One region of the Methylobacterium sp. NPDC097929 genome, then DNA from elsewhere that is predicted to be linked to it. Evidence: predicted binding sites of a transcription regulator. Region 1 holds the regulator's gene; each other region holds the start of a gene.
What was found. Region 1 encodes LexA, which represses DNA repair genes until DNA is damaged. Its sites were predicted from a motif close to TGTTCNNNNTGTGTTCNG; they were not measured.
Positions count from the first base shown of each region.

Region 1 (4,904 bases):
GAAGCAGCTGGCTGGTCGCGTCGCCCGTCGGGAAGAAGACCGGGGCGAAGTAGAGCGCGAAGAAGGCGTAGCAGTAGAAGTCGTACCACTCGACGAGATTGCCCGACGACGATCCGACGATCGCCATGATCCGGCGGCGGCGGTCGGCGGCATCGTCCTGGTCCGGTCCCGTCTCGGCGATCTCCGCCATGTCTTCCTCCCGAAAGCGGCCTCGGAGGGCCGTGAAGCGTCGCTGGCGGCACCGTAGCTAGGCGCCCGCCGCGCGGCGCCGACCCGGCGGGCGCCCGGAGAATGACAGGCATGGGGCGACCGTCTCAGCCTCGCGCGTCGCTCCACCCGTTTCCCGCGTCGTCCGGGTAGGCTCGCGGCCTTCCGGAACGCTCCGGTCGAAGGCGAGCGGAGCGGCGGCGCCAAGTCATTGCCCCGCTTCTCTCACAGATTTTCCAGACACATAGCGATGTTCCCGTTCGCCGCGTCAGTCTTCCCGGCGAAAGTATATGAATTGCCAAGATAGAGCCGGCGAAGAATCCCGATCGCCTTGGTGCCGGAACGGTTTTCAGCCTTGCGCCGTTGCGAGCGCAGTTTGGGGGCCGCGTCCGGCCGCCGGCATCAAGAGGACCTTGAACATGACGAAGTTCTTTCGCAGCACGGCGACGGCGGCGATCCTCGTACTCGGCGCCGCGACGGCCCTGGCTCAGGGTGGCGGCGCGGGCGGCGCCGGTGGTGGCGCAGGCGGCGGAGCCGGCGGTGGTGCGGGCGGCGGAGCCGGCGGTGGCGCCGGAATGGGGGCCGGTGGCGCGGGCGGCGGCGGTGGCCCCGGCGGCGGTGCGGGCGGCGGAGCCGGAAGTATCGGCGGCGCGGGCGGCGGCGCCCGTGGCGGTGCGGGTGAGGTCGGTGGCGGAGCGGGCGGCGCCCGCGGTGGTGCGGAGACCGGCGGAGCCCGCGGCGGCGAGGCGGGCGGCGGTGCGGCCGGCGGAGCCGGGGGTGCCGCGCGCGGCACCGGCGGCAGCGAGACGGGTCCTCGCGGCGACCGCGACGGCGGCCCGGCCCGAGCCGGCGAACAGGGCGGGCGCGCCGGTCAGGGAGAGCGCGGCGACCGCGAACCCGGCAAGGCCGACCGCGACGGGGCGGGCGACCGCGACGGCCGCGGTGGACGTGACGCGGCCGGCGAGCGCGGCGGCCGCGACGGAGATCGTGCGGGCGACCGGGGCGGCCGAGGCTCGGCCAGCGAGGCGCGCGGGGCCTCCAAGAGCCTGAGCACCACTCAGCGCACGGAGTTCCGCCAGTCGATCACCCGCACCAACATCCGCCCGGTCACGAACGTGAACTTCTCCGTCCGCGTCGGCACGGCGATCCCGCGCTCCGTGTCGCTGCACCCGCTGCCGCCGGCCATCCTCTCGGTCGTGCCGGCCTATCGCGGCCTGCAGTTCGTGCTGGTCGGAGACGACATCGTCATCATCGATCCCGATACCTACGAGATCGTCGACGTGATTCCCGCCTGATTCGACGGGCGAACGGTCGAGAACGGAGGCGGCGGGGCGAGGGCTCCGCCGCCTTTCGCGTGTCGCGGCACGCGCTTGCGGAACAGGAGAGGAACGTCTAGGCTGTTCGTGCTTTGTTTTCCACGATTCTGCGGCGCCCCCGGCCCGCGGTCGACAGCAGGTGCCGCATGCTGACCCGCAAGCAACTCGAGCTGCTCCAGTTCATCCAGCAGAGGATGCAGGAGAGCGGCGTGCCGCCGTCCTTCGACGAGATGAAGGACGCCCTCGACCTCAAGTCCAAGTCCGGCATCCACCGCCTGATCATGGCGCTGGAGGAGCGCGGCTTCCTGCGCCGCCTTCCGAATCGGGCGCGGGCCATCGAGATCCTGCGCATGCCCGACGCGCCGGCGGCCAGGCCCGCGGCGGGCGCCGAGCCGCGCCGCTTCACCCCGAGCGTGGTCGAGGGGGGCCTTGCCGGCAAGCCGCCCGCGCCGAAGCCGCCGATGCTGCAGGCCCAAGACGGGAACGGACGTTCGGTGATGGTGCCGGTGATGGGCCGCATCGCCGCCGGTACGCCGATCTCGGCGATCGAGAGCCAGAGCCACACCATCGCGATGTCGCCGGACTTCCTCTCCGGCGGCGAGCACTACGCCCTGGAGGTGCGCGGTGATTCGATGGTCGAGGCCGGCATCCTCGACGGCGATCTGGTGGTCATCCACAAGCAGGACACCGCCAATAATGGCGACATCATCGTCGCCCTGATCGACGACGAGGAGGCGACCCTCAAGCGCCTGCGCCGCCGCGGCACCTCCATCGCCCTCGAAGCGGCCAACCCCGCTTACGAGACCCGCGTGCTCGGCCCGGATCGCGTGCGCATCCAGGGCAAGCTGGTCAGCCTCGTGCGCCGCTACTGAGGCTCGTCGGGCGGCGGATCGACCGGGTCCGCCGTCTCCGGGCCGGCGGTCGGCGCCTTGTCCGGCGCGGCCGCCGGCATCGGCGGGGCGACCGGGGGCTGCGGATGCCAGGGTTTGGCCGCGCCGGCACCGCGGGCCGTGACGATGTCGGGGCCGGCCGGGCGAAGGCGAATCGCCGTGGCGCCCCGCTCCACCAGGAAGGCGCGATCGACGACCAGGGGCGCTGCGCAGCCCGGCGGCGCGCGCAGGCGGCTGATCAGGATCTCGGCCCGGGCGCAATCCTCCGCGAAGGCGCGCTTGTCGGTCACGAAGGCGACGGCGCGCCCGTCGGCGGTCGTGAGGGTGCAGCCAAGACGGTCGCAGCGGGGGCCTGCCGCAGCCAGGGCGGCGTCGGGACGGCGCGGATCGCCGTCGGCCTTCAACCATTGCTCCAGAACGAAGACCGGTGGGCGCCCCAGCACGATCAGCCGGCCGTCCCTGCCGCGGACCGCCGCGCCGCCGCCATCGCGATCGACGTAGAGATCGAAGCGATCCGGAGCGCCGGCCAGGGCGAGGCCGATCGTGGCCGGTAGCAGCGCCAGAAGGCGCAGCCGCGACACGGCCAGGGTCGCCACGAGAAGCGCGGCGGCGAGCAGCGCCAGGGCCGCCGGGCCGAAGGCCGGCAGCACCACGGTGGCCTGCCCGAACCCGGCGATCCAAGACGAGATCTCCAGCATCCCGCGCACGGCGAGGCCCATCAGCCACCAGACCGGGCGGTCGAGGGCGAAGGGATAGGCCAGCATCCCGATGACCGCCGAGGGCATCACCGCGAGCGAGACGAGCGGCAGGGTCAGCGCGTTGCCGACGAGACCGAAGGGCTGCACCGTCTGGAAGTGATAGGTCGCGAAGGGCGCCGTCGCGACCTGCGCCACGAGGGTCGTGGCGAGCGTGCCGAGAATTGCCGCCGCCGCCGAGGCCGCGACGCGCCCGAGACGGGAGCGGCCCTCCGCCCGCAGCAGCCGGCCGTCGATCAGCGGCGCGCAGGCGATCAGGCCGGCCACCGCCCCGAACGACATCTGGAAGCTCGGCCCCAGCAGCGCCTCCGGCTCGCGCGCCAGCGCGACGAGGGCGGCCAGCGCGAGGTTGCGCATGCTCAGCGCCGGACGATCGACGAGGATCGCGCCGAGCATGATCAGCGTCATGATCAGCGCCCGCTCGGCCGCCACGTCCCAGCCGGAGAAGGCGCAATAGGCGGTCACGCCGACCATCGCCGCCCCGGCGGCGATCTTCTTGATGGGCCAGGTCAGCGCGAGCGCCGGCACCAGCGCGAGCCCGGCCCGCACCAGCCAGAACACCACGCCCGCGGCCAGCACCATGTGCAGGCCGGAGATCGAGACGACGTGGTAGATCCCGGCTGCTCGGAGCACGTCGTTGGTCCCGGCCGCGATCAGGCCGCGCTTGCCCGTGACGAGCGCCGCCGCCACGGCCCCGGCCTGCCCGCCGATCGCGTCGGTGATCCGCCGGGTCAGGCCGTTGCGGGCGTCGTCGATCGCCGCGGCCAGCCGCAGGGTCAGGGGCGGGGTCTCGGCCGGCGGCCCGACCTCGACCTTGCCGACGAGGGAGCCGACGGCCCCGATCCCGCGGAAATAGGCGTCGCGGGCGAAGTCGTAGCCGCCCGGCTGCACCGCCTCCGGGGGCGGCAGCAGGCGGGCGGTGGCGCGGATGGCGTCCCCCGGCCGCACCGCTTGAGCCGCCCGGTAGGAGACCCGCACCCGGCGCGGGCGGGTCGCCGCGTCGAGCGTGCCGAAGCTGTCGACCCGCACGATCAGGCGCGCGCCGCCCTCGCGCTCCTCGAGCCCTTCGACGAGGCCGGAGAGTGGTGCGATCGTCACCCGGGTGAGAACCGGCCCCGACACCGCGGCGACGCGCCGGACACCCGCGGCGAAGCCGAGGAAGACGGCCGCGACGGCCAGCGCGAGCGCGAGCCATCCGGGCCGGGCCCTAAGCAGCGGCGTCACGGCGAGGCTCAGGCCGGCGCCGACCAGGGGCGCGACGAGCGAAGGCTCGCCGTCGGTCGCCGTGAAGAAGAGGAGGATGCCGGCCCCGAACGCCACGGCGAGCCAGGGGAACAGGCGGCGCTGCTCCGCCTCGCGGGCGAGGCCCTGGCCGAGCCAGTGCCGGCCGCCCTGCCAGACGCCCGCCGGCCCGAGGAAACGGCCGGCGGCGAGGGCTGGGATCGCCCCCCGCACCACCCTGCCGCCGCCCTCCGCCATGATGTGCGCGCCCTCGGACCGATGCGCTCGACGCACGACCGGCGATGATGACGGATTCTTAACGCATCCGCTTCCTCGTGCTACACGCCCGCCGAGACCGGCCGAGGCCGCCCTCCCGCCATCCCGTACTTTTTCAAAGAAGCCTCCCAGCCGCCGATGTCGTCACCGGTCGTCACGCGCTTTGCGCCTTCGCCCACGGGCTTCCTTCACATCGGGGGGGCGCGCACGGCCCTCTTCAACTGGCTCTATGCCCGCCG
Region 1 is NZ_JBMVEP010000002.1:245,234-250,137, forward strand. Features, by position in the region: gene ACPCJR_RS09195 (MFS family transporter) at 1-190, opposite strand, end outside; gene ACPCJR_RS09200 (DUF1236 domain-containing protein) at 627-1,502, shown strand; gene lexA (transcriptional repressor LexA) at 1,670-2,395, shown strand; gene ACPCJR_RS09210 (ComEC/Rec2 family competence protein) at 2,389-4,647, opposite strand; gene gltX (glutamate--tRNA ligase) at 4,804-4,904, shown strand, end outside.

Region 2 (4,904 bases), on a different contig from region 1:
CCGCGAGGACGAGCCGATGACGACCCGCCGACAGGCCCTTCTCGCGATCGCGCTCCTGGCCGGCGCCTGGCCCGCTCCCGGGCAGGCCGCCGGCCCGGTCGCCTACGACGCGGCGGCCTTCGAGGCGGCGCAGGCGGCGGGGCGGCCGATCCTCGTGCAGATCTCGGCGCCCTGGTGCCCGATCTGCCGGGCGCAGAAGCCGATCCTCGCGACGCTTTCCGCCGAGCCGCGCTTCAAGGATCTGGCCGTCTTCACGATCGACTTCGACGCAGAGCGGGATCTCGTGCGCCGGTTCGGCGCGCAGATGCAGAGCACCCTGATCGCCTACAAGGGCCGGTCCGAGGTCGGCCGCTCCGTCGGCGAGACGCAGCCCGAGTGGATCGAGCAGCTTCTCGAAAAGACCCTCTGACGCGATTTTGCCATAATTTGCCCGACCCCTGCCAGCTCTTCGAAATTCCTGCAATCTCAAGTGCCTCCGGTCGAGGCTGAGCCATTGACAGAGTTCCGGATGTGGCGGAAAAACGGCGGACCCGGAGGCGGTTCGAAGTCTAGGGAGGAAACGCCCGAAAAGGGCAGGCGGGACGTTCCGATCGCACAGCGCCGACGATCCCGGCCGCCGCTCTCCGGCGGCCGTGGCGTGAGGAGCGCGGAGCGTCACCGCAGGAGCAGGCCAGGCCCCTCCGGGTTACACCTCTCCACGATCCAACGGATCGAGCCCACATGCCTCCTGCGGGACGGCGTGAACGGGCTTATAGAGGCCTCTCCGCACGATGCGCCCGGCCGGAGCCGGGCTCCAGGCAACGCCAGCCTTTTCGGGTCGCACCCCATGTCGCAGGTCGTTCAAACGCGCCGTCTGCAGGCGGTGGATCTGATCAAGCGCAAGGCGGAGGGGCGCAAGATCATCGCGCTGACTGCCTACCACGCCCATACGGCCGGCATCGTCGATGCCTATTGCGACTTCGTGCTGGTCGGCGACTCGCTCGGCATGGTCATGCACGGCATGGAATCGACTCTGCCGGTGACGCTGGAGATGATGATCCTCCAGGCCCAGGCGGTAATGCGCGGCACCCATCGCGCCCTCGTCGTCGTCGACATGCCGTTCGGCTCCTACGAGGCGAGCCGCGAGCAGGCCTTCCTCAACGCCGCCCGCGTGCTCAAGGAGACGGGGGCGGGCGCGGTCAAGCTGGAGGGCGGCGCGCGCTTCGCCGACACGGTCGCCTTCCTGACCGAGCGCGGCGTACCGGTGATGGGCCATATCGGGCTGACTCCTCAATCCGTGAACACCATGGGCGGCTTCAAGGTGCAGGGGCACGGGGCCGGCGACGAGGCGCGGCTGCGAGCCGACGCCCGGGCGATCAGCGATGCGGGCGCCTTCGCCATCGTCTTCGAGGGCATGGTCGAGCCGGTGGCGCGGGCCATCGCCACCGATCCGGCGATCCGGGCGGCGACCATCGGCATCGGCGCGACCGCGGCCTGCGACGGGCAGATCCTCGTGCTGGAGGACATGCTGGGCCTCAGCGACCGGGCGCCGAAATTCGTGAAGAGCTTCGGCTCCCTGCGCACGCAGATCGAGGAGGCCGTGCGCGCCTACGCCGACGAGGTCCGGGCCGGCCGCTTCCCGGCCGAGGAGCACACCTACCCACCGCGCTGACGCCGTCCGCGCCCCGCGGCTTGACGAAACCGCCCCCATCGGGCATTGACCGCGCCGGAATTCGGCCGGGGCTTCCCGGCCTTTTGCGTTTCGCCCGCGCTGGCGCCGCCACCCAAGCGAACCGCCCCGAACCCGCTACAGGAGCGCCGCCATGGCCAAGGCCGTAACCGTCAAGATCCGCCTCGTCTCGACCGCCGACACGGGCTACTTCTACGTCACCAAGAAGAACTCGCGCACGCAGACCGAGAAGATGGTCATGAAGAAGTATGACCCGGTCGCCCGCAAGCACGTCGAGTTCAAGGAAGCCAAGATCAAGTAAGCTCTCGCTTCCCTCGCTTCGAAGACGCGAAAGGCCGCCCCGGCAAACGGGGCGGCCTTTCGCGTTCCGGGGCACGGCGCCGCCGCGTGCCTCGCGCGATTTTGTCGGCGCGCCGATGCGCCGAGGTTACCTTCGCGCAAGCAGGATCGTGTAGGGGTAGAGGTATGAACGCCTCCGCCCCCCAACTTGTTCCCGCCGGCATCGGCCTGACGATCGCCTCCGCCGCCACGGTCCTGGAACGGGCCGGCTACGCGCACGCGATCGAGATGAGCCTCGGGGCCGCCCTGGCCGCCGCCATCCTCATGGGGCTGATGCGGGCCGCCCCCGCATGGTTCCAGACCGGTCGGCCCTGATTCGACCCCGATTCGGCCGCGGTCGCCCGCGCGCGTCAGGCGCGCTCGATCCGGGTCGAGAGCGTCCGCACTTTGAGGCGGGGCGAGAAGGGCAGTCCGATCAGCAGGCGGTCCCGGCGCACCACGTCGCCCGCCCGCGGCCGCGCGGCGCCGATGACGCTCTCGCCCCGTGCGGCGATCCGAACCGGGAGCGCGGCGTGCGCGCGTCGCATCCGGCCGAGCGCCATGTCGGGCCGGGCGGTGCCGACGAAGCGGTCGAGGGCGCGGATCCAGCCCTCCGCCGGGATGTCGCCGGGCTCCAGGCACAGCAGCCACTCGCGCCGCGCCGCCTTCGCTCCCGTGCTCCACGGGTCGGCGCCGGGCGGGCGCAGCACCAGCGTGGCGCCACTGCCCTCGGCCATGGTTTCCAGGGCGGAGCAGGGGGCTCCCGTCACGATCACGGCATCGCCCACGAGCCCTGCCGCCACGCCCGCGACGAGCGCGCTCAGCGTGTCGGCGAGGCATTCGACCGCGGCCGGGTCGGACGGGCGTGCCACGTGGATCAGACCGGTGATCATGCGGGGCGAATAACCGATTTTGCGTCTTCGCAAAGCTTTCGTTGCGCAGCTTGAGCCGCTTCCGGCACCGGATCGCGGGTGAAGCCCGCATCTGCATGAAACTTGTGCATTCCCCCTTCCTATGTTCGCTATTTGTTCTTATGATGGGGAGCAAACGGGGAGCGGCATGACGGCGGAGTTCGGTGCGGACAGGGCAGGCGGTCCGCCGCGTGGCCGGCGGGTCGCGCTCGAGGCGCGGCGCGGGCGCGGGGCGACCGTCAATCCCGAGGGACGCTTCGAGGCGACCCGGCGCGAGCGCTTCGACGACGGCTGGCCCGAGGAGGCGGAGCCGAGGCTACGCACCGAGGTGATCCCTGAGCAGGCACGCCACATCATCACCCGCAACGCCTCGCCGGACATTCCCTTCGACCGCTCGATCAATCCCTATCGCGGCTGCGAGCACGGCTGCATCTACTGCTTCGCCCGGCCGAACCACGGCTATGTCGGCCTCTCGCCGGGACTCGATTTCGAGACGCGCCTGTTCTCCAAGCCTGAGGCGGCGGCGCTTCTGGAGCGGGAATTGTCGGCCCCGGGCTACCGGCCCCGCACCATCGCGCTCGGCACCGCGACAGATCCCTATCAGCCGATCGAGCGCGGCCACCGCATCACCCGCGCCGTGCTGGAGGTGCTGGCCCGCTTCCGCCATCCCGTCGGCATCGTCACGAAGTCGAACCTGATCCTGCGCGACCGCGACCTCCTTGCGGAGATGGCGGCGCTGAACCTCGTGAAGGTGGCGATCTCGGTCACCACCCTCGATCCGGATCTCGCCCGGCGCATGGAACCCCGCGCGCCCCATCCGCACCGGCGCCTGGAGGCGATCCGCAGCTTGAGCGAGGCGGGCGTGCCGGTGATGGTGATCGCCGCGCCCGTCATCCCCTCGCTCAACGACCACGAGATCGAGGCGATCCTGGAGGCGTCGCGGGCGGCGGGTGCGCGCGAGGCGAACTACGTGCTGCTGCGCCTGCCCCACGAACTCGACGACCTCGTCGGCGACTGGTTCTCAGAGCATTATCCGGGGCGCAAGGAGCACGTCTTCTCCCTGCTGAGCGGGGCCCGCGGCGGCAAGACCTACGACGCCAGCTTCGGCACCCGCATGATCGGGCAGGGACCCTACGCCGACCTGATCCGCCGCCGCTTCGCCCTGGCCAAGCGGCGGCTCGGCTTTTCGGAGGAGCCGGTTCGCCAGACGGCGGAGCTTTTCCGTGTGCCGCCACGGGTGGGGGATCAGCTCGCGCTGTTCTGAAACCTCAGGCGGTCGGAGCGCCGCCGAGCACCCCGAAGCGTCCGGTAAAACTCACCCGGTGGTGCGGGCTGCGCCCCAGCGCCGAGAGGCCCGCGAGGTGGGCGGCCGTGCCGTAGCCGGCATTGCGCTCCCAGGCATAGGCCGGATGGCGCCGGGCGAGGCGGCGCATGACGTCGTCGCGCAGGGTCTTGGCGACGATGGAGGCGGCGGCGATCTGCGGCACGAGGCGGTCCCCGCCGATCACCGCGCGGCACGGCTGGGCAAGGCCGGGGATCGGGTCGCGCCCGTCCACGAGCACGTCCGTCTCGAGCCGCAGAGCCATCACGGCCCGGCGCATGGCGTCCAGGGTCGCGCCGCGTACGTTCATCCGGTCCACCAGCGCCCGGGAGCCCGCCGCGAGCGCCACCCGGGCATGGGCCCGGATCAGCGGTGTCAGCGCTTCGCGCGTCGGGCGGTCCAGGCGCTTGCTGTCGTCGAGCCGGGCCAGGAGTTCCGGCGGGAAGGCGAGGGGATCGAACCACACCGCCGCCACCATCACCGGCCCGCACAGGGCCCCGCGACCGACTTCGTCGCAGCCGATCACCGCCGGGTAGGTCGCGGCGCGGGCGGGATCGAAGGGACGCAGCGTCTTGGCGGGTTTCGCTGGAAGGGCCATGGCGCGGACCCTCGCATTCCCACGGCCGCCGGTCATCCCGGAACGGGGGAAAAGCCCGCGGACAAGGGTGCCTTAGGGAAAAATCAG
Region 2 is NZ_JBMVEP010000003.1:207,006-211,909, reverse strand. Features, by position in the region: gene ACPCJR_RS11145 (thioredoxin family protein) at 17-409, shown strand; gene panB (3-methyl-2-oxobutanoate hydroxymethyltransferase) at 827-1,651, shown strand; gene rpmG (50S ribosomal protein L33) at 1,803-1,970, shown strand; gene ACPCJR_RS11130 (hypothetical protein) at 2,135-2,323, shown strand; gene ACPCJR_RS11125 (hypothetical protein) at 2,359-2,880, opposite strand; gene ACPCJR_RS11120 (PA0069 family radical SAM protein) at 3,047-4,162, shown strand; gene ACPCJR_RS11115 (ribonuclease HII) at 4,167-4,817, opposite strand; gene ACPCJR_RS11110 (glycosyltransferase family 4 protein) at 4,901-4,904, opposite strand, start outside.
Region 2: ACPCJR_RS11120 (PA0069 family radical SAM protein) is a predicted target of LexA. The motif match lies at 3,003-3,020, and genes of this name have one in related genera.

Region 3 (4,904 bases), on a different contig from region 1:
GGCGTCGAGCCGCCGCTCGGGCGCGGCCAGCGGCCCGGCAAGGCCGAGCTGGATCGCGGGCGGCGCGCCGGACCAGCCCTTCGGCCCGGCCGCCGCGGTGAGCGCGCCGCGGGCGTCGAGGCTGCGGCTGCGCAGATCGACCTGCAGGGTGCCGCTCCAGCGCGCCGGGCCGAGATCGAGGGCGAGCGGCGCCGTGCGCAGGGTTCCGCCCGACAGGGTGACGGGGACCGACACAGGCCCCTTCGCCCGCAGCGGCCCCGCGGAGAGTTCCTCGGAGACGAGCGCCTGAAGGCGGCCCTCGCGGAGGGGATCGTCCTCCGCCAGCGCCCGGCCCAGGGCGCGGTCCAGGGCACCCGGCTCGGCGTCCGGCAGGCTGAGTTCAGCAAGGCGGATCTCACCGCTGCCGGAGAGGTCGTCGGCCAGGGCCGCCGGGCTCGCGCCGGTCGCGCCGAAGCGCAGCGCGGCCGAGAGCCGGCCGGCCAGGGTGCCGGAGGCGGTCAGGCGGGCGAGATCCACGTCGCTCAGCGTGCCCTCGCCCGAGACCGCACCCGCGCCGCCCGGCCGGGCCAGGGTGACGCTGCCGCCGATCCGCCCTCCGGCGAGGGCGGCGGAGAGGTTGCCCAGGCCCAGCACCTCGCCCTCGCGCAGGAGCGTCAGGCTCGCGCCCTCGGCGACGAGACCGCGGCCGAGTTCGAGCTGGCCGACCTTGAGCCCCAGGCTCGCCCGCGTCTGGCCCGGTGCGGGCGCGAACCGCCCGCCCGGTTCCGTCGGCAGCACCGTCGCCGCCGCGAGCGCCGGGAGCGAGAGGCGGCCGAGCGCGGCCGTACCGCTCAACGCGCCGTCCGGCGCGCGGTCGAGGGCGGCGGAAAGATCGGTCCCGGCCACCTGCCCGCTCAGATCGACGTGAAGCGCCGCATTCTGGCGCGAGAGGGCGAGGGAGAGCGTGCCGGGCAGCGCGGGAAGGGTTCCGGCGGCTCCGGCGAGTTGCAGGAAGGGGCCGAGATCCGCGGCTTCCAGGCGGATCTCGCCACCCGTGGGCGGCCCGTCGAAGTTGCCGAGCAGCAGGGGGCGCGGCGTCGAGAGCATCAGGCCCGCAAGCTCGCCCTCGATCGTGAGAGCGAGCGGCGGGCTCTCCAGCCCGGCCTCGCCCGCGGGCCGGGCTCCCGCCAGACGCAGGCGGCCCGGACGGCGCAGGGCGGCGATCTCGTCGCGGCCGAACCAGCGCCCGGTCCTCGGCGTCGAGAGGGTCGCGTCCAGGCGGTCGATCCGGCTGGAGCGGGTCAACAGCGCGAGGTCGATCTCGCCCTCCCCTGCCTTGCCCCGGGCGGTGGCGCGCAGGGAATCGGCCTCGCCCGATTCGCGCTCCAAGGTCAGGTCGAGGGCGAGGCCCGCCTCGCGAAAGCTGCGGGGCACGAGCCGGGCTTCGGGCAGGAAGCCGCGCTCCAGCAGGGCCATCAGCGGCGCGGCCTTGCCTGCCGCGACATGGCCCTCGATCCGCCCGGAGCCGTCGGGGGCGATCCGCCCGGCGAGCTGCGCGCTGGCGCCGGCGAGGTCGGCGATGTCGAGCCCGTCCACCACGAGGCTCGCGCCGTCCGATTGCAGGCTCACCGAGATGGTGCCGTTGCCGGAATTCGCCCCCGAAGGCCCGTAACGGACGTCCCGCGCCTTCAGGGTGAGGCCGAGATCGTGCCGGTTCAAGCCCGTCATCAGCTGGCTCACCGGCGGCAACTCGGCGATGTCGATGCCGCTGGCCGCGATCTGCGCATCGAGCCGCCCGCGGCCGCTCGGGCCTGCGCGCACGTAGCGCGCATTCCCGGTCAGGCGCGCCGAGCCGAGGGCGAGGCGCAGGTTGCGCAGGGACAATTCCCCGCCCGCCGCCGAGAGATCGGTGCCGAGGTCGAAGGCCCGGCCGTCGAGGATCGCGGTGATGGTCTCCTCCGCGCCGATACGGCCGAGATAGCGCCCGAGCGCGTCGGAATTGCGGGCGGAGAGGTCGACATGGCCGGAGAAGCGCGGCGAGCCCGCTAGCTCGATCTCGCCGGTGGCCGCGACGCTCGCAGCACCGGGGGCGGTGCCCTCGAAGCGGCGCAGCACGAGACCGCCGCTGCGGTCGAAGGTGCCGCGCAGGGCCACGTTGGCCCAATCGTCGAGGCCGAGCGCCACCGTCTCGGCAGCGATGTCGAGATCGAGCATCAGCGGCGGGGTCAGCACGCCCGAGGACAGCCCCTGGGACAGGAGCGAGCGCCCGCCGGAGGAGAGCAGCAGGGCGTCGAGGTCGAGGCGGCGGGTGCGCAGCGTCAGGCCGAGCCGGCCCTCGCGCAGGTCGAGCCGGCCGGTCCCTGAGAGCCGCGCGGCTTTGCCGCCGGGGTCGATCTCCGTCTCCACGCTCTTCGCGTTCAGCACGGCGCCGCGGGCGTCGAACTTGGCCGCCATCGTGAAGGGTAGTCCGGTGCCGGCGGGCTGGACCGGCGGGCCGACGGTGAGCTTGGCCGACCCTTCCGCCTCCGGGACGAGGCCGCGCCGCCCGGCGTCCCCACCGACCGTCTCCTCCGCCTGGAAGGCGATGCGGCCATCGAGTTCCAGGCGGGGCAGCGTGTCCCCGCCGCCGGTAGCCTTCAGGGAGAAGGCGCCGTCCGCTCCTGCCGCGCTGGTGGCGAGATGAAAGGGGCTGCCCTTCACCGTTCCCTCGGCGAGCCAGGGGCCAGCCAGGGTCGGCGCTCTGAGGCGAAGGTTCTCGGCGCGAACCTGCTCCTGCGGGCGCTCGCCGACCCGCCGGGTCGCGATCGCCAGGCGGCGGATGCGCAGATCGTCGATCACGATGTCGCGGCGCATCGCGGTCTGGGAACGCGGCAGCAGCAACGCCTCGTCGGAGACCGGAAGGGTCAGGGCGGCCTGCTCGACGAGGGTCTGCACGAAGCGGACCTCGCCCTTGAGGAGCGGTGCGAGGGCGATCTCGGCATCGACCGCGCGGGCATCGAGCATCGGCCCGTCCTCGGCGCCGAGGCGCAGCCGGGCCAGGCGCAGATGCGGCGAGGGCAGCAGGCGCACATCGACGGCGCCCTCGCTGCGGGCTCCGGCGCCGATCGACTCGGCCAGGGTGCGGTCGATCAACGCCCGGTGCGCCGACCAGTCGATGAAAGGCGGCACCGCCAGCGCCGCCACGAGGACCAGAACGACGGCGCCCGCCAGCGCGGTCAGGAAATCACGCACCGTATTCGCTTCCGCCCGGCCTGCGGGCCACAGGTTTCCGTTCGCGTCCCACGCGCGCTTCGACGGGTTGAAGCCGTTGGAGCCGCGCGAAACTCAGTCGCTTCCGCCCATAGCACAGGCGGCCGCCCGCCCGCACCTCACGCTCAAGCTAGCCTCGCGGGGTCAGCGGCGGACGCCGAAGGACGGTCCGGCCGGCGGGGGAGCGTTGAGCGGAGCGCGCTGGATCTGGTTGCGGATCGCGCTGTTCTCCAAAGTCTGCCGCTGTTCGAAGTTGCGGTTCTGGTTGCGGTACTCGAAAACCTCATTCTGCCGGCTCGTCGCGCCCCGGTTGCCGGGGCTCTGCGCCAGGGCGGGCATCGCCCCGGCGAGCACGATCACGAGGGCGAGAGACGGGGCGCGCATGGCCTCGCATCCTTCATCGGTGTCCAATTCGGGTCTCCCGAGTGACGCGTGAGGGGGCCTGCCGGTTCCGGATCGGGTCTCGACGGCGTTCGCCTTTTGGTCCAGGGAGGCAGCCATGATGCAAGAGTCCGACGAGGACGCGTTCGACGCGTCCGGGCCGCGCCCGTCCGATGGCGGCGCCGCGTCCACCTCGATCGCCGCCCGCGCCATGGCCGCCCTGCGGCCCGAGGGAGCCGGCTACCTCTCCGGCCTCAACCCGGAGCAGCGACGCGCCGTCGAGGCGACGGAGGGCCCCGTGCTCGTGCTCGCGGGTGCGGGCACCGGCAAGACGCGGGTGCTGACGACGCGCATCGCCCACCTGATCGCCACCGGCAAGGCGCGGCCCTACGACATCCTGTCGGTGACCTTCACCAACAAGGCCGCCCGGGAGATGAAGCACCGCATCGGCGGGCTGATCGGGCCGGCGGGCGAGGGCATGCCCTGGCTCGGCACCTTCCACGCCATCGGCACCAAGATCCTGCGCCGGCACGCGGAGCTCGTTGGGCTGAAATCCGACTTCACCATCCTCGGCACCGACGACCAGATCCGCTTGATGAAGCAGGTCATCGCCGACCAGAACATCGACGAGAAGCGCTGGCCGGCCCGCTCGCTCGCCCACACCATCGACGGATGGAAGAATCGCGGCCTCTCCCCCGAGCAGGTGCCGGCGGGCGAGGCGACGGCCTTCGCCTTCGGCAAGGGCGGCCAGCTCTACGCCGCCTATCAGGCCCGGCTCGCGACGCTCAACGCGGTCGATTTCGGCGATCTGCTGCTGCTCTGCCTCAAGCTGTGGCGCGAGAACCCGGACATCCTGGCCAACTATCAGGACCAGTTCCGCTACATCCTCGTGGACGAGTACCAGGACACCAACGTCGCCCAGTACCTCTGGCTCAGACTACTCGCCCAGGCGCGCAAGAACGTCGCCTGCGTGGGCGACGACGACCAGTCGATCTACGGCTGGCGCGGCGCCGAGGTCGACAACATCCTGCGCTTCGAGCACGACTTCCCCGGCGCCACCGTGGTCCGGCTGGAGCGCAACTACCGCTCGACCGGCCACATCCTCGCTGCCGCCTCCGGCCTCATCGCCAGGAACGAGGGCCGGCTCGGCAAGACCCTGCGCACCGAGGATGCCAAGGGCGAGCCGGTCACGGTGACCGGCTCCTGGGATTCGGAGGAGGAGGCGCGCCAGATCGCCGAGTCGATCGAGTCGCTCCAGCGCAAGGGCCACGCGCTCTCCGAGATCGCGGTCCTGG
Region 3 is NZ_JBMVEP010000007.1:77,135-82,038, forward strand. Features, by position in the region: gene ACPCJR_RS17140 (AsmA-like C-terminal region-containing protein) at 1-3,210, opposite strand, end outside; gene ACPCJR_RS17145 (hypothetical protein) at 3,373-3,612, opposite strand; gene ACPCJR_RS17150 (ATP-dependent helicase) at 3,728-4,904, shown strand, end outside.
Region 3: ACPCJR_RS17150 (ATP-dependent helicase) is a predicted target of LexA. The motif match lies at 3,699-3,716, and genes of this name have one in related genera.

Region 4 (4,904 bases), on a different contig from region 1:
AGCCAGATCGAGGTTTACGCCCTTGTGCTCGGCGAGCAGATCGAGCCCTTTCTTCATGCAGGTCAACATGCCGAGCGCCAGGACGTCGACCTTCATGAACTTGAGAGCGTCGATATCATCCTTGTCCCATTCGATGACCTGGCGATCGACCATCGACGCGGGCTCGATCGGCACGAGATCGTCGAGGCGGTCCTGGGTGAGCACGAAGCCGCCAGGGTGCTGGCTGAGGTGGCGGGGAGCGCCCATCAGCTGTCGGGCAAGGTCGAGCGTCATCCGAAGGCGCCGGTCGGCGAGGTTGAGGTTCAACTCCTCGACGTGACGCTTCTCGACGCCTTCCTCTGACCACGCCCACACCTGCGACGACAGCGTGCCGATCAGGTCTTCGGGCAGGCCGAGCGCCTTGCCGACGTCCCTCAGCGCGCCCTTGGTGCGATACCGGATGACGGTCGAGCACAGCGCGGCATGCTCTCGGCCGTAGGTCTCGAACACCCACTGCATGACGATCTCGCGCCGCTCATGCTCGAAATCGACGTCGATGTCGGGCGGCTCGCGCCGTTCCTCGGAGATGAATCGCTCGAACAGCAGGTCATTGCGGCCTGGATCGATCGAGGTGATGCCAAGAACGTAACAGACGGCGGAGTTGGCGGCCGATCCGCGACCCTGACACAGAATGTCCTTTGACCGCGCGAAGCGAACGATGGAGTTCACGGTCAGGAAATATGGGGCGTATTCCAGCTTCTCGATCAACCGCAACTCATGCTGGAGGGCGGCAGTCACGCTCTCGGGTACGCCCTCGGGATACCGTTCAGCGGCCCCCTCCCAGGTGAGCTTCGCCAACGTCTCCTGGGGCGTGAGTCCGGGATCGTCGCGCTCTTCCGGATACTGGTATGCAAGTTCGTCGAGGCTGAAGCGGCAGCGGTCCGCGATCTGCAGCGTCCGGGCAAGGGCCTCGGGATAGCGGCTGAACAGACGATGCATTTCGTCCGGCGGCTTGATGTAGCGATCGGCATGTCGCTCTCGCCGATCGCCAAGCGTATCGATCGTGACGTTGTGACGGATGCACGTGACCACGTCCTGCAGGATTCGCCGGGCCGGCTCGTGGAAGAGGACGTCGTTCGTCACCACGGTGGGCACGCGCATCTGTGTGGCCATGTTCGAAAGCTCATGCAGTCTGAGCTGATCGTTCGGCCGGCGGCGTAAGGTGAGCGCGAGATAGGCTTTGTCGCCGAAAGCGTCCCGCAATCGCCGGAGCCGGAACGCGCACTCGTCATCCGCCAGGTCGGGTACTAGCGCGACGATCAGGCCTTCGCCATACGCGACGAGATCAGGCCATTCGAGGACGCACCTGGCCTTGCCCCCCCGCTTTTTGCCGAGGGACAGAAGACGGCAGAGGCGCGAATAAGCGGGTCGATCCGTCGGATAGACGAGCACGGATGTCCCGTCAGCGAGGTCGAGCCGGCAACCGACAACCAGGCGAACGCCGGTGGTCTTGGCCGCTTCATGAGCACGGACGACGCCGGCGAGCGAATTCCGATCGACGATGGCGACGGCCTCGATCCCAGCCAAGGCCGCTTGCGCAAACAGTTCCTCGCAGGAGGACGCGCCGCGCAGGAAGCTGAAGTGTGAGGTGACCTGCAGTTCGACGTAGCGAGGTGAGCTCATCCGAAGACCCCGTGGATGAACCAGCGGTGCGACCCCGTTGCCGTGTCTTCGCCGTCACCGGCACAATAAAGCCAGTAGCGTTCGCCGGCGTCGTCCTCGACCCGAAAATAGTCTCGGACGGCGACCAATTCGGCGTCGCGTTTCCACCACTCTCCGAACACGCGCTCCGGTCCATCACCCCGGCGGAGTCGGCGGCGCACGCCGCGCCAGGTGAATGAAACGGGCGGATGATCAGGCAAGAGCGCTACAGTCTCGACCTGTTCCGGGTGCGGCAGCAGACGCGAGGGCCGCGGCCAATGGCCGGGCCATGCTGCGCCCGTATCGGCGGCCATCGCCGGAATGCGGCCAACGGAGCGTTCCGGAACGTCGCTCGCAACCGGCGCCAGCCGATAGAGCGCCTGCTCACCCACCCGGTTCATAAGCGTATCGATCAGGTCCGAGACGTCCGGCACACTCTCCTCGATCAACGAACTGACGGTCTGCCGACGCTCGATCGGCTCAGCGACGCTGGCCGCAAGCGTCATCACCTCGATTCCGAAGCCAGGCTCGATCGTCTCGATTTTGTCGCATAGGAGGCGCGTCAGGCGCTTTGCATCCCGGACCGGCGTCGCCATTCCAACCCGGACCGCCTGTGAGCGACTGTCGACACGGTGGCAGATGAGGTCGAGGCGTCGCGCGCCGAGACCCGCTGCCTCGAGGCGGTCGCAGAGCTGATCGACGAGCTTGGCGATGTAGCGGGCGATGGTCTCCGCCGCGCCGATCGGTTCCGCGAACGATCTGCGCACTTCGATCAGGTCGGCGGGTCGAACCGGATCGATCGGCTCTGACAGATCGCCCAGCGCTTGGTCGATACGGCGGCCGATTGCTGGACCGAAGCGCAGGGTGAGCGGCGCACGCGGCTGCGCGAGGATATCGCCGATGGTTTCGAAGCCAAGCGTTCGCAGCGCCGCGACGATCGAAGCGTCGATGCGCAGCGCGGCCAGCGGAAGCGGTTCCAACAGCGATGCATCATGACGTTCAGGAGCGATTATCGTTGGACGGGCTGCAAACCGGGCCAAGGCGTGGGCCGCGCCCCAGCTGTCGGCGATGGCGCCTCGAGCGGCGATACCGGACATGGCCAGCCTACCGATCAGGCCCTCCAGCATGGCAGCTTCGCCGCCGTGAAGGTGGTCGGCTCCGGTCGAGTCGATGATGATCCCGTCTGGAGGATCAGGGGCCACGACAGGCGCGTAGCGCAGTAGCCAGGTGGCGAGCCGATCAAGTGCCTCCACATCGGCTGCCGGCTCGGCATCTTCCACGACGAGGTCTGGCACTAGGACCTGAGCCTTGGTCACAGGCATGCCGGGGCGAAGGCCGGCGGCCATGGCTGGGGCATTCGCCGCCAGCACCACCCGCCTATTTCCTTCCCGGCCAATCAGGACGAGCGGCGCCTCAGCCGGAGGCGCCGCGTCGCCAGCCTTCCGCCGGAGCCGGTCGGTGGACCAGCTCGGCAGGAAGAGCGAGACGACCCGTGTCATCGCACGCCTCCAACTCGAAATCTGCACTCTCGCCCGCGCGTGCGCGGATCAGTTCGACCAGCCAGCGGGCACGCCCTACGCCCGGAACAGGCAGAGGTGTCGATGGCACCATAGACACGCGCCAGCGTGTCATCGCGGCGGTGGGTTGGCCGAAATCAGTGGCCTCGGTCTGTCGTCGCCAACGCCGCAGCGCGATCCCGATCGATCCGCTTCCCTCGGCCGCCAACTGAAGGCGGCGCGAGGCTGTCATGGAAAGCCGCGCCACCTCACCGAGAACCGCCCCTAGGCCACCATGGCGGAGCCCTTCCTCCATGCAGGCCAACACGGTCTTGTCATCGCCTGCTTCGAGATAGATTACGCGATCGGACGCGAGACCAGCTTGAGCGATCGCCGGCGCGAAGAGATCTGGACGGGTGATGCACCACAGAATCTTGCCCTTGGTTCGAGCCGCGACGCCCGCGCTGAACAAGGCTGCTGCGGCGCCATCGACCGCGCCATTCCCACCGCCGGCGATCTCATGCAGCGCGCCGAGCGCTAACCCGCCACCGGGGAGTCGCGAGTCGACGTCGGCAATCCCAAACGGGAGAACCGATTTGGCGCGCCGGCTCCTGCCTTCGATCTTTTCGATCTGCGCTCTCAAAGACTCTATGGCGGGCTCGGGCCGCACTCTTCCAACTGACCTCCGGACATGTGTTTGCCATCATGTTCCCTTTTTGTTCTTGGTTTTTGGTGATGAGTCAAGGCAGTACGAACAGCCTTCAGACACTCCCCAGCTTGGTATCGAGGTGCTCTGCCCATAACGAGGAATCAAAATAGCCGCTCGGCGATACCCTGAAGTCCTCTCTCAAACGCTCGCTACCCAATGGGAATCTGTGCGTTTGTCCATTTTCCCTTGTCGTTGTCTGAAGGAATGTGGGGTCGAATTTGATCAACGGTGCGGATGTGAAGGATGGGAGGGTTTTTATCCATATCCCAAACGTGAAACAGGTATGCCTCGCCAATCTGATCAGCGTTGTCCCATTCGTTCCGCGAAACGTAGAATCTTAGAGGGGAAGCAATCGTCGATTTAACTTCGATCAGCAGATTACTTTCTCCGACGCCGGTAAGCCGATAGGACAGGACGTCGTAACCTGCCGTGTTATCGTCAATTGCCATCCAAATGGGATCTCTTTGAATCCCCAACTTTGCGAGTTCAGTCCTTTCGTGTGCCATCGACAAGGATTCTGCGTATCGCGCCCGCACCAACCTCTCCTGGTCGAAGTTTAGACGCACCCGGCCTTGGACGAGGTCCCACCAAGAGATGTCGCTATCTGAAGGCGGATCATCCAGAAGCTTCGCTTCACGAAACACGCTCCGAATATCACGATAGTCCGCGCCTTTAATCCGCTTGATAAATCGCCCGCGCCCCAACGTCATAAGCTTTGCAAATGCCGGCATTTTGAGAATAAGCACAGCCAGGATGCACTCACGATAAAACATGACAGTTTCGTGCGGAGCATCTGTTGCCACCAGAAAATGAAGCTCTCTCGCTGCCTCAAGGTCATACATCTTCGCCTGCGGCGAATGGGCAATCAGCGCTTCAGGGCAAGCTTCGAGCGTAACTTCTGGGACTGTCGCGATAGCTGCGCGCATGAGGCGCAGACCTTCGAAGGCTGAAATGCTGAAGAGGCGATCAAATTCCACGGTCAAGCCTCTTCTTGAGGTTCAACCGGCTGCTTACCTTCC
Region 4 is NZ_JBMVEP010000015.1:79,046-83,949, forward strand. Features, by position in the region: gene ACPCJR_RS23360 (error-prone DNA polymerase) at 1-1,662, opposite strand, end outside; gene ACPCJR_RS23365 (Y-family DNA polymerase) at 1,659-3,179, opposite strand; gene ACPCJR_RS23370 (ImuA family protein) at 3,094-3,846, opposite strand; gene ACPCJR_RS23375 (DUF3883 domain-containing protein) at 4,035-4,862, opposite strand; gene ACPCJR_RS23380 (SNF2-related protein) at 4,865-4,904, opposite strand, start outside.
Region 4: ACPCJR_RS23370 (ImuA family protein) is a predicted target of LexA. The motif match lies at 3,883-3,900, and genes of this name have one in related genera.